One region of the Weissella sp. LMG 11983 genome, then DNA from elsewhere that is predicted to be linked to it. Evidence: predicted binding sites of a transcription regulator. Region 1 holds the regulator's gene; each other region holds the start of a gene.
The links. The regulator Rex, encoded in region 1, represses fermentation and respiration genes when NADH is low (regulators of the CRP and FNR family bind a similar motif). The targets are predictions, from matches to a motif close to TTGTGAANTANTTCACAA.

Region 1 (2,275 bases):
CGTTTGAAATTGGCACTGAAATGCCCACCTCAGGCACGGCGACAAACCCGATAAAATTAATCTTATCTGAATTCAAGCGTGCTTGTAGGACCTGCTGTGCGGTCAAAGCACCCACCTTCTGCCAATTGTAGTTTGCTCGCTTCTTCTCCTTCTCGCCTGCCTTGATCGACTGCTTTGTCACTTGTGGTTCGAATGACTTCAAACTGTAGTTGGCAATCTCATTATGAAAAATCAAACCTAGCGAAATTAGCAAAATCAAAAGTACAACTAGCCATTTGAACCAAGCAAATTTTTTCTTCTTTTTCTTTTCACCCATATCAACGTCACCCCTGTTAATTTACTGATATCGTACCACCAAATTAATAAAAAAATAGGCCTCCGATATGAATATATCGAGGCCCATTTTACAAACAGCCGTGGTGGTTAAGCACGCCCATTTGCGGCGTTATCATTTTAGAGGTCTTAGACAATAATAACGTTTATAACATATGAGAAACGTTAAGCATGAACTACTTAACATGTATTATTCTACCAAAACAACTTCCACAAAGTAAGCGTTATCATGTTTCAAAATGAAATAAAAAGCCACCCAATATTGGGTAGCTTATCATGTCATTATTCAGCCTCTGAAGCGCCAAAATTGTTGATAAAGTACAACAACGTTTGCAATTCGTTCGTCAAATCAACGTTTTGCACGCGGACATCACTTGGCACATCCAAACGCAATGGCGTGAAGTTCAAGATTCCGTGGACACCAGCCTTGGCCAAACGGTTAGCCAATTCTTGGGCAACTGGTGCTGGCACCGTCAAAATCGCTACGTCGATACGTTGATCAGAAATTTGCTTCTCCAAATCATCCATGCCGTATACAGGAACACCAGCTTGGATCGTGTTCACGATGTCTTCGTTGATATCAAAAGCTGCAGAGATGCGGGCGTTTGAGCTTTGGTGGAAGTTAAAGTTCAACAAAGCTTGTCCCAAGTTACCAACCCCGACAAGGGCAACTGATGCCAATGTATCTTGGTTCAAGATTTCACCGAAGAACGTCATCAATGCCTTAACGTCGTAACCGTAACCACGCTTTCCCAATGCACCAAAGTATGAGAAATCACGACGAATCGTCGCAGCGTCAAACTTTACGGCATCAGACAATTCGTTTGATGAAACGCGAGTCGTACCCGCATCCAACAAAAGCTTCAAGTAACGGTAATAAATTGGCAAACGCTTAGCGGTCGCGCGGGGGATGTCATGTTCTGCCATGTCAACCTACCTCATTTTCTAAAAAGTTTTATTTTCATGCTATTTCACAAACAAAAAACCGTTTGTGAACTCTCTATCCTTATTTATAGTAACACATACCCCGCTCTATGTGAACTAAATAACAATTTATTTTCACAAACTAAGTGCAAAAAGAAAGACCGCTATTTCCGGAATAGCGGTCTAAATGCCTAGTTTTCGCCGTTTTTACGCTTTGGCTTACCCTTGTTTTTGCTGTGCTTACGCTTAGCTTTTTTCTCTTTTGCGAAGCGATCTGTACGAGCAACGACTTCTTCAGTCTTCTTCTTTTGCACCTTACGAACCTTGGCAACTGGACGTGGCTTGTCAGCTACTTCTTTGTTTGCCCCTGGTTCTACTGTGTGACCAGCTGAACCTGAGAATGAAGTTGGCTTCGTTGCTTGACTGGCACCGTTGACCAATTGAATATCAACGGCCACCAATCGGCGCAAATCACGCAAGTCGTGATCATTTCCAAATGAAATCACCAATCCATGCTTCCCCATACGACCGGTGCGACCGGCACGGTGCGTATAAGTTTCACCATTGCGTGGCAAATCAAAGTTAATCACAGCTGGCAAGTCAGGAATATCCAAGCCGCGCGCAGCCACATCCGTCGTCAACAAGAACTTAGCCGTTCCCTTACGGAAGTTTTCCAATGACTTGGCACGGGTTGAACTTGAGTCACCACGGACCAATGTTGCCATCGCCACGTGTTCGTGCGCCAAGAAACTAGCCATCACCTTCAATTGCTTGGTTGTGTTAAAGAACACAATAGCTTGGAAGTTCTTGCGGGCTGCTAATTGACGCAAACGCTTGTTACGTTGCTCGCGGGCTGTTGGCCAAAATTCGTGGGCAATTGCCGTTGGGATTGGCACATTACGTTGATCAATACGCGTAAAGTCACGATCGAACAAACAAGCTGCAATTGTCGTGTCAACTTCAGTTGCGCCAAACAAGGCAACTTGTACGTCAGGGTCGTCAATCGCGTCCCAAACAC
Region 2 (2,275 bases), 320 kb from region 1:
TCAAAAATACTTATACTTGTGATGCCGGATAGACAATCCAAGCGTAGTGTTGCGTGGTATCAAATAAGGTTGGTAACGTGAATTTCTCATTTTGAATGAAAGCCGTCGTGTCACCATACGGACCACCAGTTCCTAACCACATACGGTACGTAGCATCATTCCGATCAACTTCCTGACCAGGTAAATAAATCGTGATGGCATCATTTAGGCCAATACCGTACGGTTCGGCTGTGATTTCACGTACGCCATCAACAATCGTTGTCACATTCGCCGGATTATAATCAAGTTGCGACACCGTCATTGTGTAGGCGGTAGCCGATACCTTTTGCACATTGTCTAAGCGTCCCGTGAATTCAGATATCTTCATGCTTCCCTTGGGATAATCAGTCCCTGAGTCACCCATATCTGAATCCGTAAACTTACCAGAAAATGTCCCGTCTTCATTAATGGTCATGACAGTGCGCCAACCGCCTGCACCGGATGTGAACCAAAAGTCACGACCAGCAATCTGTTGAAAAATCGTTTTCTGTTGCTTGGGTTTGTTAGTCTGCTGTTCACTTGATGCCTGTTGCTTAGCGTTCGTGGTGACCTTATCTGTTGAATGGGCATCACTAATCAGCCCCATACCTATATAGCCGATTCCGACAGCTGCAGCAACACCCAAAATGCCAATTCCCCACTGCATTATTTTTTTCATGTGGCCCCTCCAATAGAATTGCATGGCGTTCTATGACTTCAGCATACCAGAATTATTCGGATTGACCCTCTCAAAAGCTCAACGGGTAATAAAAAAGGATTCCGTCCCACGGAATCCTTTTCAATACATTTAAATATTAACCAACTTACCCTTTTTGTCCTTCGCAATCATAAAGAATACAACTGCCGCAATCGACCATGCCCACACAATGTGGCCGAAGAACTCTGAGAAGTGCTCATCAAATGGTTGGTTCCAAGGAGCTGGCACAGTTCCCATTGCTGGCATCAAAACGATGTGCCAAGCGAACCAAAGGAAGATACCGTAAGCAGCACCTTGCCACAACCCAACCTTTGACCAGTATTGTGAAATAAACACATAGGCCATGGCAAAGAATACAGAAAATGAAAAGTGCAAAATCAATGTAAACCAAAAGACCTTTTGATCATGTGAATAATAAACGTAGGCGTGTGTCAAACTGTGTGGCACCCCAAATTGTTCCATCATTGTTTGTGGCGGATTCGTCAAATTACGCGCAATTGTACGCGGTGGCAACAAATTCTCCCAACCAATCTTAACCATGCCGGAAATCATTCCAGCAACAAAGCCATACCACACACTCTTAAGGATAATTTCCTTCAAGCTAGCGACTGGCTTATCCAACTTAAACATCTCTATACCTCCATAAGTCGTCTTACGCACTTTTCCTATACGCATACCAACTAATTAACATTGATAAATTTATCACAAGACACTTACAATGTCAAAGCAATTAAAAAATACCGTTTGGCATATCAACCAAACGGTATTTCATATTATTTTTCTTCAATTATGGTCGTAACCCGGTCACGTGCTCGCTTAATCGCTTGTTCGGATAAGCAATATTGTTGCATCGTGGCATCGATTGTTGCGTCATCATAGCCAGAATTCGTAGCCACTAACTTCACCAACTTAGCAACACCCACCGGAATATCAATCTCACGTTGGTATAACAGGCCATGGTACATCACTTCAGTAAACCCACCCCACGCATCAATCAAATGAATGTCCAGCATCGCCGGTTCAACAACCTTGTGCGCAGACAGCAATTCCAACGACCAATTGATTTGTTGGAACATGGCAGCATCAGCTAAACGTCGATTTTCAAGAATATCGAGATTGAATTGACGCATCTCTTTTGAATGGAAAAATGTGTAAAAATAAATCTGGATGGCCAAATAATAGCGCGACAACTTATCCACGTCAGGATACAGATTATCAACCACCGCCATAATCGTTTCTGAGACTTGCGAATTAACAATCGTGGCGAAATCTGCCTTCTTCGAGAAGTAGTACTGCACAATTGATCGTTGAAGTCCCGCACGTTGAGCAACCGCCGAAAAACTCGTTTTTGCATATCCTTGTTCAACAAACAATCCCCAAATCGCGCGGCGAATATCAGTAATTGTTTGTTCATTACGTTGTCGTCCCATGTAAGCCCAGCCTCCTAAAAAGAACTTCATCCATTTTCGCCCATATTCAACAGAATAACAAGCAACTGCTGTATTAAAAAATGCCGATGGCTTAACAACCATCGGCATT
Region 3 (2,275 bases), 1.2 Mb from region 1:
AGCTGTCGCTGTCATTCTAGCTCGCGGAACCCTGGTTTCATTCAGGCTATCACGGAAAAGTTGGAGTCCATCCCCTTCATCGCGGACCTGATAAGCAATGTTATAGACGCGGCGTGATGTCACCACATTTTTTGACTGTTGCCAAACGTACACCAAATCAGGTTTTGACGTTAAGGTCAAGCGGACTGTGATATCAGTCATAATCTCCTGAACATCATCCTCGGAGGCACGAAGCGCTTTGGCCAACGGTGACACCAATGTCTTTTTAACCTCGTTTTGGTCAGCCGCTGGTATCGCATAATGATACTTTTTTATCAGTTTATCGGTCTCTTTAGCCAATGCTAAATTATCGACGAAAAACTTTTCGCCGCTAGATAAACCGGGATTGCGGTTCATTTGTTTACGAATCTTTTTTGCTAGCTTATTTCTGTCCATGTTCGTCACCCCATTTTCAACGCGTTTCCAACACTCCTAGTCTTCTTTATACCACACACCGTGTCGTAAAATGTTGTGCGCTGTCTCAGGTGGCTAAAACTTAAAATCCATTCGTAAATCAACCCCTAGGTTAACGAAAAAAGGATTCGGAAAATTACTTCCGAATCCTTTTGTCTATAATCATTTAATTAACGAACTTCGATATCGTTGTTCAAGAATGGCAACTTTGAACGCAAGAATGGCGTTACCCAGTGGTCCAAACCGATACGTGCTGAGTTGAAACCACCAATCAAGATGAACATCTCAATGAAGATGAACGTTGGGTTAACTGACACAACACCGGCACCCAAGTATGAGAAGTTCATGATCATTCCGAAGAAGGCAGCTGCCAAAGTCAACGTACCAAAGATCAATCCCAAACCAACAAACAACTCACCCCATGCAACGGCGAATGAGAAGAAACCAGTTGCGTGACCGTGGTTCGTTGCTAGGTTCAAGAACCAGTCGTACCATGGGAATGCCTTCGTTTGTGCTGGTGTCATAACTGGCTTAGCGATTGCCATGTTAATCATACCTGAAGCATCGAAGCCACCCTTAGTCGTAACCTTCTCAAAACCATCCATTACCCATTGGAATCCCAAGTAAACACGCGCAATCGTCAATACCCACATTGCAACCTTGCTGTTACGTAGCCATGAAATCATAATAATATCTCCTAAAAACAAATAATCTTATTTAAAATATGTGAATCAATTAACATATATTATCTTAATCTACTTACATAAGTTTAGCAACATAATATTCACAATTTATTCACACTTAGTGTTTCGTATTTGAGACAAAAAAAGACAAAAGCCTAGTTTTAGGCTTTTGTCTTTTAGTTAACAATGTGAACAATCACACATTTTAAAATCAGTTCATGAGCTTCAAAAGCCGCTTTTTTATGCCAATTGTGCATATTTGCGCTTTATTCCCAGGCTGCTTTAACAAACTTCTCTGTATCGCCATGCACGGCAATATTATGATCATCCATGACCTTATCAATGGCATTTCGAATACCGTCACCGTCATTGAATACTTCTGCCGTCTCAATCAGTAACTCGACCAAGCCAGTCTGCCAGGTCATCTTAGGCTCATAACCGTATTGGACCCATTGGCTGTCCATCGTCGCATCATCCCAACCGCTGGCACCATGGTATGGTCGATCATCAACCAAAATCGCCTCTGGCGTGCGTGATAGGCTCTTGTCATGCGCAAGAATCACACGCTTATAGAATGGGCTCTTTTCGTCATCGCCAAAATGATGTTGCACCCAAATTAGCTTATCTTGCCAAGCACTCGCATTTTGCCAAGGCGCTGTCGACAAGATATACAACTCGTAATAGTCACGCAACTTATTTACCGCGTCAATTGCGCCTGGAACCGGTGGCAAATCTCGAAAAATGCCAGGAATTTGATCTGGCTTGGCAACTGTTTCGCCACCCATATCAATCGCATTCAAAATAAGTAACGTATCAACAAGGACATTGTCCATGTCCAAAAACAATTTAGGCTTATTCATCTTTTCCCTCACAGCAGTGCGCATTAGACGTTCGTCAGTGTTGCCTGTGCCTTATTAGCTGACCCAAGCATTTGAATCATTTCTTCCGCTGCTTGTTGGGCAGCTTCGACGCCTGAACGCAGCAACTTACGTGGGTCGTAGTTTGTGCCTTCCAAATCACGGTCTGACACAATGAACTCACGCAATGCATTGTGGAACGCCCATTGCAATTGTGAATTAATGTTAATCTTGGCCACACCAAGCGTAATCGCCGTTTGGATTTCATCCTCAGGCAAACCA

Region 2: OIT45_RS07495 (YagU family protein) is a predicted target of Rex. The motif match lies at 1,427-1,444, and genes of this name have one in related genera.
Region 3: OIT45_RS03435 (DoxX family membrane protein) is a predicted target of Rex. The motif match lies at 1,306-1,323, and genes of this name have one in related genera.

The regions. Positions count from the first base shown of each region.
Region 1 is NZ_JAOZFD010000001.1:1,812,212-1,814,486, reverse strand. Features, by position in the region: gene OIT45_RS09095 (class A sortase) at 1-316, opposite strand, end outside; gene OIT45_RS09090 (redox-sensing transcriptional repressor Rex) at 616-1,260, opposite strand; gene OIT45_RS09085 (DEAD/DEAH box helicase) at 1,449-2,275, opposite strand, start outside.
Region 2 is NZ_JAOZFD010000001.1:1,492,434-1,494,708, reverse strand. Features, by position in the region: gene OIT45_RS07500 (hypothetical protein) at 11-697, opposite strand; gene OIT45_RS07495 (YagU family protein) at 827-1,366, opposite strand; gene OIT45_RS07490 (TetR/AcrR family transcriptional regulator) at 1,510-2,166, opposite strand.
Region 3 is NZ_JAOZFD010000001.1:642,249-644,523, forward strand. Features, by position in the region: gene OIT45_RS03430 (hypothetical protein) at 1-435, opposite strand, end outside; gene OIT45_RS03435 (DoxX family membrane protein) at 624-1,139, opposite strand; gene OIT45_RS03440 (5' nucleotidase, NT5C type) at 1,403-1,996, opposite strand; gene fba (class II fructose-1,6-bisphosphate aldolase) at 2,020-2,275, opposite strand, start outside.